Regions from separate parts of the Duganella caerulea genome, predicted to be linked through region 1. Evidence: predicted binding sites of a transcription regulator. Region 1 holds the regulator's gene; each other region holds the start of a gene.
The links. The regulator sigma-54, encoded in region 1, starts transcription at its own class of promoters, with help from an activator protein. The targets are predictions, from matches to a motif close to TGGCANGNAANCTGCTTT.
Positions count from the first base shown of each region.

Region 1 (3,275 bases):
GCCACCGGCCACGGAGAAGTGAGCATGGAACCATCCTGCGGTAGCACCCTGATCGTACGCGGCCTGCAAAAGACCTATGGCAAGCGCCAGGTCGTGCATGACGTCTCCCTGCAAGTGGAATGCGGCGAAGTGGTGGGCCTGCTCGGCCCCAACGGCGCCGGCAAGACCACCTCGTTCTACATGATCGTCGGCCTGGTGCCGTCGGACGCCGGCAGCATCGACATCAGCGGCACCGACATCTCCTCGCTGCCGATCCACCGCCGCGCCTCGCTCGGCTTGTCCTACCTGCCGCAGGAAGCGTCGGTGTTCCGCAAGCTGACGGTGGAAGAAAATATCCGCGCCGTCCTCGAAATCCAGAAAGTGGACGGCAAGCCTTTATCCAAGGCTGCCATTGATGAACGGCTCAACACCCTGCTGGCCGATTTGCAGATCGAAAAGCTGCGCGAGAACCAGGCGCTGTCGCTCTCGGGCGGCGAGCGCCGCCGCGTGGAGATCGCGCGCGCACTGGCCACCAACCCGCGCTTCGTGCTGCTCGACGAACCATTCGCCGGGGTCGACCCGATCGCCGTGATTGAGATCCAGCGCATCGTGCGCTTCCTCAAGGAACGCGGCATCGGCGTCCTCATTACCGATCACAATGTGCGCGAGACGCTGGGCATCTGCGACCGCGCATATATCATCAACCAGGGCACGGTATTGGCTTCAGGCCGGCCAGACGACATCATCGCCAACGAATCGGTGCGTCGCGTGTATCTGGGTGAACACTTCCGTATGTAAAACCCATGAAACAGTCTTTGCAACTGCGCACGTCGCAGCACCTCGCGCTGACGCCTCAGCTGCAGCAGTCGATCCGGCTGCTGCAACTGTCGACGCTGGAGCTGCATCAGGAACTGGAACAGCTGCTGACCGATAATCCGCTGCTGGAGCGCCTTGACGACCCGCTGGACCGCTCGCTGCGGCTGCTGTCGGACGGCGCCATCAGCCAGCAAGCCCCGGTCGGCGACGCGCCGCCGGAAGGCCCGCCCAACGCCCAGGAGGCGCCCGCCGCCGACGCCGACAACTACGACGGCCCGGCCGCCGACACCGAAAGCACCAGCAGCGACGCCGACGTCGACTGGAGCGACGCCGGCCGCAGCAAGGCGCCCGACGACGAGGATGCGCGTCCGCAACTGGAGGCCAGCCATTGCACGCTGCGCGAGCACCTGATGGAGCAGATGCGCGTGACGGTGCTGGAGATGCGCGACCGCGCGCTGGTCGAGCTGATCATCGACGCGCTGGACGAGAACGGCTACCTGGAGGAAGCGCTGGAAGAGATCCACGCCCGCCTGCCGGAAGAGCTGGAGGTCGACCTCGACGAACTGCGCACCGCGCTGTCGCTGCTGCAAAGCTTCGACCCGATGGGCGTGGGTGCGCGCAACGCGTCCGAATGTCTGGCGTTGCAGATCAAGCGCCTGCCGGGCATTCCGATGGTCACGCGGCGCATGGCGCTGGCCATCGTGGAAAATCATTTGACCTGGTTTGCCCAGCGCGACTTCAACAAATTGAAGAAGGCCCTGCTGTGCGACGACGAGGATTTGCGCGAGGCACAAACCGTCATTCGCCAGTGCAATCCGCATCCGGGCTCGGCGTTCGCGTCGGACGTGTCGGACTACGTGGTGCCGGACGTGATCGTCAAGAAATCGCGCAACGGCTGGCAAGTAAGCCTCAACAACGACGTCATGCCGCGCCTGCGCGTGAACGCCATGTACGCCAACCTGCTCAAGCAGGGAAAAGGCGAGGGCGCGATGGGCGCGCAGCTGCAGGAAGCCAAGTGGCTGATCAAGAATATGCGCCAGCGTTTCGACACGATCTTGCGCGTCGCACAAGCGATAGTAGAACGACAAAAGAACTTTTTCTCGCATGGCGCGGTCGCCATGCGCCCCCTTGTGCTTCGCGAAATTGCTGATACACTGGGTCTACACGAGAGCACTATTTCTCGTGTAACAACTCAAAAATATATGCTGACCCCGCATGGCATGTTTGAGTTGAAATATTTCTTTGGTAGCCATGTCGCCACCGAAGCGGGGGGGGAAGCAAGTTCGACGGCGATACGCGCACTCATCGTGCAATTGACAGGAGCAGAAGACCCGAAAAATCCTTTATCCGACAGTAAGATTGCGGACATGCTGGGAGAACAAGGCATGGTGATTGCGCGACGAACTGTTGCCAAATATCGCGAAGCTTTAAAGATCCCGCCAGTCAGTCTCCGCAAGTCTTTGTAGTTACTTGGTTCCTGCGCGCCCGGTAGCAATGGGCCCCGCACTAACCGTAAGAAGCGACATTATCTTTAGGAGTGTGTATGAATCTCACCATCAGTGGACATCATCTCGAAGTGACCTCGGCCATCCGTGAATACGTGCAGAGCAAGCTGGAACGCGTCACCCGCCACTTTGATCAAGTGATTGATATTGCTGTCATCCTGACCGTAGATAACCTTAAAGAGAAAGAGAAACGCCAGAAGGCTGAAATCAACCTGCGCATGTCGGGCAAGACCGTCTACGTGGAAAGCCTGTCCCAGGACCTGTACGCCGCCATCGACACCTTGGTCGACAAGCTGGATCGGCAGGTCATGAAGTACAAAGCCAAGGTCCAAGAGCACGGTCACGATGCGATCAAGCATCTCCCGGACAGCTACGAACCCGCTGCCGCCGCCCTATAACAACGGCCCCGGCACCATCAAACTAAGGGCGCACTGGCGCCCTTTTTTGCGCCCGCATAGAATAGGGTTTTCACCACTATCCTGCGCACCTCATGAGCGAATACGTCCACACCAGCGTCAGCAACGGAACCGGCTTCATCACGCTGGACCGGCCCAAGGCCTTGAACTCTTTATCGCTGGCGATGGTGCGCGACATCACGCACGCGCTGATGGCATGGCGCGACGACAGCGGCGTGGCCGCCGTGGTCATCCGCAGCAGCAGCGAGAAGGCCTTCTGCGCCGGCGGCGACATCCGCTTCTTCTACGACGCCGGCCGCGCCACGCCGCAGGGCGGCAGCGCGCAGGTGGAGGACTTCTTCACCGAGGAGTACGCGCTCAATCACCTGATCCATTTCTATCCCAAGCCCTACATCGCGCTGATGGACGGCGTGGTCATGGGCGGCGGCATGGGCGTGGCGCAGGGCGGCCCCGATTGCCGCGTGCGCATCGTCACCGAGCGGACCAAGATGGCCATGCCGGAGGTGAACATCGGCCTGTTCCCGGATGTGGGTGGTAGCTACTTCCTGTCGCGCGCGCC
Region 1 is NZ_BPWJ01000005.1:64,748-68,022, reverse strand. Features, by position in the region: gene lptA (lipopolysaccharide transport periplasmic protein LptA) at 1-22, shown strand, start outside; gene lptB (LPS export ABC transporter ATP-binding protein) at 25-777, shown strand; gene ACUJB0_RS16085 (RNA polymerase factor sigma-54) at 783-2,261, shown strand; gene hpf (ribosome hibernation-promoting factor, HPF/YfiA family) at 2,339-2,698, shown strand; gene ACUJB0_RS16075 (enoyl-CoA hydratase/isomerase family protein) at 2,791-3,275, shown strand, end outside.

Region 2 (3,275 bases), on a different contig from region 1:
GCGATCGTCCACCGATATCTTCACGCTGCTGTGGCGCAGGCCCGCGCTCACCATCCATGCGCCGGACTGCCATTCCGTCTGCACGTACGGATCGAGGCTGGTGACCTTGTCGTTCTCGTCGCGGCGCAGCGCGCCCTTCACACCGAACTGCGTGCCGATGAAGTTCTCATAGCCCCGGCGCGCGTCGCTGGAGCGGCCATATTCCAGGCCGACGGTGGTACTAAGCTTACCGCCCGCCAGTTCGCCCACGTGCAGCCAGTTCAGGTCCGCGCCGTGGAAGTCGCGGTCGAAGTCGACCACGCCGCCGGAATGCGTGGCCGGCGCCTGGAAGGCTTTGGAGAAGGCCTGGTACTGGATTACGCCGCGATTGCCGCCGTAGGCGGTCATGCGCAGGCGGTCATCGCCGAAGCGCTGCTCCCAGCTGGCGCCGATCTGCTGGTGGTCGATGCTCTTGCGGGTGTTGTAATGATCGGCCAGCGTGCGTTTCGGATTCTGCGTATCGGCGGTATCGATCTCGCCGGCGCGTGGGTCGCGCTGATAGGTGGCCCAGGTCACTCCCAGCGCGTCCTGGGTGTCGTCCTGGCGCAGCGCGTTGCCGACGATGGTGAGGCTGGCGCCGGCCATCGGCGCCAGCGTCAGCTTGGCGAACGCCTGGTCACGGGTGGCGGCGCTGTGGGCGCGATAACCGTCCGTTTCGAAGCGGGATGCATCCAGTACGTAGCCAATGCCGGCTTGCTTGCCCTGCGCGTTCAGATCAGCTTTGCGGCTGCCGTAGCTGCCGGCGCTCAGCGCAGCTTCCACCGTTGGCGCACCTTCGCCGTCGCGTGTGAACATCTGGATCACGCCACCCGAGTGGTTGCCGTAGATGGCGGAGAAGGGGCCGCGCAGCACTTCGATACGCTCGGCCATATCGAGATTGAAGGTGGCGGCCTGGCCTTGGCCATCCGGCATGCTGGCCGGGATGCCGTCGGCGATCAGGTGCACGCCGCGCACGCCGAAGGCCGAGCGGGCGCCGAATCCGCGCGAGGAGATTTGCAGGTCCTGCGCGTAGTTCTGGCGGTTTTGCGCCACCAGGCCGGGGACGGCGGCCAACGCCTCGCTGGCGTTGACGCGTGCCTGGCTGTCGCGGATGCGTTCAGCGTCGACGACATCGATGGCGGCGGGCATGTCGAACACCGTGTGCCCGACGCGGGTGGCGCTGACCACCACCCCCGCCGGCCGCGCGGCGTCGTCGGCTGCGATGGCGCCGCCGCCCAGGGCAAACAGCGTGGCCACCGCGTTCAATTGGAAAAGTGCTTGCTTCATATTGTCTCCGTTTTGGTCTGTGTTATGCCGGACCACTAAGCAATATACCTGCCATCCCGGTTTTCCGGTGGCACGCCGATTGCAACGGTCATCGCATTTTCCAGAAAGGTGATCACCATGAACAGCCCTCGCATTCTGTCTTACCTGGTTTTTTTGTTATGCGGCCCCGCGATGGCCGCGCCCTTTGCCTATGTGCCGAACGAGAAGTCGGGCAGCATTAGCGTGGTCGATACCGCCACCGATTCCGTGCTGCGCGAGATCGCCGCAGGCAAGCGGCCGCGCGGCATCGCGGCCGATCCAGCCGGCGCGCGCCTGTACGTGACCGACGCCGCCAGCAACGCGCTGCTGGTGATCGATACCGCCAGCGGCGCCGTGGCGCGCCGTATCGCGCTGGGCAAGTCGCCCGAGGGCGTGAGCGCATCGGCGGACGGCCGATATGTGGCGGTGGCGGTTGAGGAGAGCAACAGCGTCACCCTGATCGAGGCGGGCACCGGACAGGTGCTGGCGGATATCGCCGTGAAAGGCAAGAACCCGGAGCATGCGGTCTTCAGCCCGGACGGACGCTGGCTGCTCGTCAGCGCGGAGGAGGCGGAGCAGGTCGACGTGATCGATGTCGCCGCCCGGCGCCAAACCGGTGCGGTGGCTGTGGGCTTGCGGCCGCGCGGCATGGGCTTCAGCCCCGATGGCGCCCGCGCCTATGTCGCTTGCGAATTGGCAGGCGCAGTGTACGTGGTCGACATGGCGACGCTGGCGGCGACGGTACGCATCCCGGCAGGGAAGAACGCCAACGGTATCGCCGTGCATCCCGGTGGCCGGCAGGTCTACGTATCGAACGGCGCGGATGCCAACGTGATGGTGATCGATGCCGCCACCAATACCGTCAGCGCCACCATTGCAGTTGGCAAGCGACCCTGGAACATGGCGCTGACGCCTGATGGCGCCAAGCTTTATGTGGCCAACGGCCGCTCCAACAGCGTATCCGTGATCGATACCTCCGCCGCGGCAAAGCGGGCGGATGTCGCGGTGGGCGAATTGCCTTGGGGTGTAGTGATCCGTTGAGACGCTGTTCCATCGGCAGACACCTGTTCCAAACCTGAACAGGTGTCACGGCACCGGTACAGCCCTCCGCCACCGCTTACCCCTGTATTTCAAGCGCGGCACGGGGAAAAGCGAAGCTGGCACGGTGCTTGCGAAAAGGAGAGCACGCAGTACCTACCGCCGCCTCACGCGGCCTCATAACCACAGCAGAAAGAGGACGACATGAATCTCGCAGACATCAGCAAATTGGGCGTTGCCAATCCATTCAAACAACGCTACGACAACTACATCGGCGGCAAATTCGTCGCTCCGGTCAAGGGCGAATATTTCGGCAATGTCACGCCGATCACCGGCCAGGTATTCTGCGAGGTGGCCCGCTCCACCGCCGAGGACATCGAGCTGGCGCTGGACGCCGCCCACGCCGCCAAGGACGCATGGGGCAAGACCTCGCAGACCGAGCGCGCCAATATCCTGAACAAGATCGCCGACCGCATGGAAGCCAACCTGGCGCTGATCGCCACCGCTGAAACCATCGACAACGGCAAACCTATCCGCGAAACCACGGCCGCCGATATTCCGCTGGCGATCGACCACTTCCGCTACTTCGCCGGCTGCATCCGCGCGCAGGAAGGCTCGGTCGCGCAGATCGACTCAGAAACCTACGCTTATCACTTCCACGAGCCGCTGGGCGTGGTCGGCCAGATCATTCCATGGAACTTCCCTATCCTGATGGCGGTATGGAAGCTGGCGCCGGCACTGGCGGCCGGTAACTGCGTGGTGCTCAAACCCGCCGAGCAGACTCCCGCCTCGATCATGGTGCTGCTGGAAGTGATCGCCGACCTGCTGCCGCCTGGCGTGCTGAATGTGGTCAACGGCTTTGGCCTGGAAGCGGGCAAGCCGCTGGCGTCGAACAAGCGCATCGCCAAAATCGC
Region 2 is NZ_BPWJ01000022.1:9,818-13,092, reverse strand. Features, by position in the region: gene ACUJB0_RS31345 (TonB-dependent receptor family protein) at 1-1,305, opposite strand, end outside; gene ACUJB0_RS31340 (beta-propeller fold lactonase family protein) at 1,423-2,364, shown strand; gene adh (aldehyde dehydrogenase) at 2,566-3,275, shown strand, end outside.
Region 2: a site for sigma-54 is predicted at 1,374-1,391, ahead of ACUJB0_RS31340 (beta-propeller fold lactonase family protein). Genes of this name have one in related genera too.

Region 3 (3,275 bases), on a different contig from region 1:
GGCCAGGTGCGCATGCAGCAGGGCTTCTTCAGCATCCAGCAGACCTGTCCGAAATGCCACGGCACCGGCAAGATCATTCCGGAGCCATGCGCCGCATGCTCGGGCCAGGGCCGCATCAAGCGCAACAAGACGCTGGAAGTGAAGATCCCGGTCGGCATCGACAACGGCATGCGCATCCGCTCGTCCGGCAACGGCGAGCCGGGCACCAACGGCGGGCCGTCGGGCGATTTGTATGTGGAGATCCACATCAAGCCGCACAGCGTGTTCCAGCGCGAGGGCGACGACCTGCATTGCGAGATGCCGATCTCGTTCGCCAAGGCGGCTTTGGGCGGCGACATCGAGGTACCGACATTGTCTGGTAAAGTATCGTTCACGATTCCCGAGGGCACCCAGTCGGGCAAGACCTTCCGCCTCAAGGGCAAGGGCATCAAGGGCGTGCGTTCCGGCTTCGCGGGCGACCTGTTCTGCCACGTGGCGGTCGAGACCCCGGTCAAGCTGACCGAGAAGCAGAAGGACATGTTGCGCGATTTCGAGAAGCTGACCACCGAGGGCGGCGCCAAGCACAGCCCGCAAAGCAAGACCTGGCGCGACAAGGTGAAGGATTTTTTTGAGTAGCCAGTTGAGTAACTGCGACGTCACGCAGTCTTGGTAATATCGGACCGCCGCGCCACCCTTCCGGGTGGACCGGCGGTCTTCTTATGTACGAGAGGAGCATCATGAGTGATCTGGACAACAGCAATTCCCCGTTGCGCGACCTGCTGGACAACAACCGCCGCTGGGCCGAATCCGAAGTCGAACGCGACCCGGACTTCTTCAACCGCCTGGCGCAGCAAGCCTCGCCCGAATACCTGTGGATAGGCTGCTCCGACAGCCGGGTGCCGGCAAATGAGCTGCTGGGCCTGGCGCCTGGCGACGTTTTCGTCCACCGCAACATCGCCAACGTGGTGGTGCACTCGGACCTGAACGCGCTGTCGGTGCTGCAGTTCGCCATCGACGTGCTGAAGGTGAAGCACGTGATCATCGTCGGCCACTACGGCTGCAAGGGCGTGCACGCGGCGATGACCGGCACCCGCGTCGGCCTGGCCGACAACTGGCTGCGCCACGTGCAGGACGTGCACCAGAAGCACGAGCGCTACCTGGGCGACGTCCTGACCAGCAAGCTGCGCGCCGAGCGCATGTGCGAGCTCAACGTGGTGGAGCAGGTGTCCAACGTCTGCCAGACCACCATCGTGCAGGACGCGTGGGACCGTGGCCAGGATGTGACGGTGCACGGCTGGGTCTACGGCCTGAAGGACGGCAAGCTGCACGACCTGGAAATGACCGTCGCCGCCGCCCACGAGCTGCAGCCGCGCGTGGCCAAGCGCCTGAGCGCGTATGAGGCGGACCTGGGCTGATCTGCGTTGCCGCTGGCGGAGAGTCGGCTTTGTGCCGTAGAATGGATTGATTCTTGCTTGCAGTAAGGCCATGAACTCTCTTCCATACTCCGCATGACGACCATGAAACATTTACGTATCGTGGTCGTCAACACCATCATCCTGGCCGGCGACGAGGATGACGAAGCGCTGCGCGCGCAGGCCGAGCGGGCCCGCGCGCTGCGCATCGGCCTGCTGGAGGCGGGCTACGACATCGTCGCCTCGCTGCCGCCGGACATGTACCTGCCCGAACGCATCGCCCAGCTGCAGCCCGACATGATCATCGTCGACGCCGAATCCGACGCGCGCGACGTGCTGGAACACATCGTCATCGCCACCCGCGACGAGCGCCGCCCCATCGTCATGTTCACCGAGAGCGACGACACCGAGAGCATGGAGGCCGCCATGGCGGCCGGCGTGTCGGCCTACATCGTGGCCGGCCTGCAGAGCGACCGCATCAAGCCGGTGCTGCAGGTGGCGCTGGCGCGCTTCAAGCGCGAGCAGAAGCTGCTGGACGAACTGTCCGACACCAAGAGCAAGCTGGCCGAGCGCAAGATCATCGAGCGCGCCAAGGGCCTGTTAATGGAGCGCCAACGTTTCAGCGAAGAGCAGGCCTACCAAAAGCTGCGCAGCATGGCCATGAGCAAGAACCTCAAGCTGTCCGAGGTGGCCCAGCGCATCATCGACGTCGAAGATCTACTGGGCTGACGCCCGTCCAAAATGATGCACCGCGCAATCGCGGTGCGTTTTCCGCCCCACCGCACGGCGCTCCCATCCTCCTTATCCCCCTGGCTTTCCCCTGCAAACTTGCTGGCATGGACATTGCATAGCCTGTAAGCAAGCGCAACGGTGCGCTTGATGTACCTCGCCAACGGCGGTGAGGTCCACCAGACAACGACGTCTACACACGTGAATCCGTTCACGTTGGGTAGACTTTTTTTTTGCCGTTTTGTTCTGCTGACTACATAAGGGATTTGCGATGGAATATGAAAAGCCACGAGCAGGGATCGACCTGCCATCCGATGCGAACACTGTGAACACCAAGCGTCGGCAAATCATTCATGGCGCAGGTCTTGTAGCAGGGGGAAGCATGTTGGGATTGGCAACGGGTGGGGTGTGGGCGGCGGGTTCGGACAAGCCGGAGAAGGAAGAAATCAAGATCGGCTTCATTCCGCTGACCGACTGCGCGTCGGTGGTGATGGCCTCGGTGCTGGGCTTCGACAAGAAGTACGGCGTCAAGTTCGTGCTGAGCAAGGAGGCCTCGTGGGCCGGCGTGCGCGACAAGCTGGCCAACGGCGACCTGGACGCGGCCCATGTGCTGTATGGCCTGCTGTACGGCGTGCAGATGGGCATCGGCGGCCAGAAGAAGGACATGGCGGTGCTCATGGGCCTGAACAACAACGGCCAGGCCATCACGCTGTCGAAGAAGCTGGCCGACAAGGGCGCGGTCGACGGCGCGTCGCTGGCCAAGCTGATGCAGACCGACAAGCGCGAATACACCTTCGCCCAGACCTTCCCGACCGGCACTCACGCGATGTGGCTGTACTACTGGCTGGCCGCCAACGGCATCAACCCGATGAAGGACGCCAAGGTCATCACCGTGCCGCCGCCGCAGATGGTGGCCAATATGCGGGTCGGGAACATGGACGGCTTCTGCGTGGGCGAGCCGTGGGGCCATCGCGCCATCATGGACGGCGTGGGCATCACCGCCACCACCACGCAGGACATCTGGAAGGACCATCCCGAGAAGGTGCTCGGCTCGACGCTGGAATTCGCGAAGAAGCATCCGAACACCTGCCGCGCGATGATGGCCGCCATCCTCGACGCCAGCAAATGGATCGACGCCTCGCTGGCCAACAAGAA
Region 3 is NZ_BPWJ01000008.1:144,637-147,911, reverse strand. Features, by position in the region: gene dnaJ (molecular chaperone DnaJ) at 1-615, shown strand, start outside; gene can (carbonate dehydratase) at 717-1,394, shown strand; gene ACUJB0_RS23035 (ANTAR domain-containing response regulator) at 1,497-2,120, shown strand; gene ACUJB0_RS23030 (CmpA/NrtA family ABC transporter substrate-binding protein) at 2,503-3,275, shown strand, end outside.
Region 3: a site for sigma-54 is predicted at 1,437-1,454, ahead of ACUJB0_RS23035 (ANTAR domain-containing response regulator). Genes of this name have one in related genera too.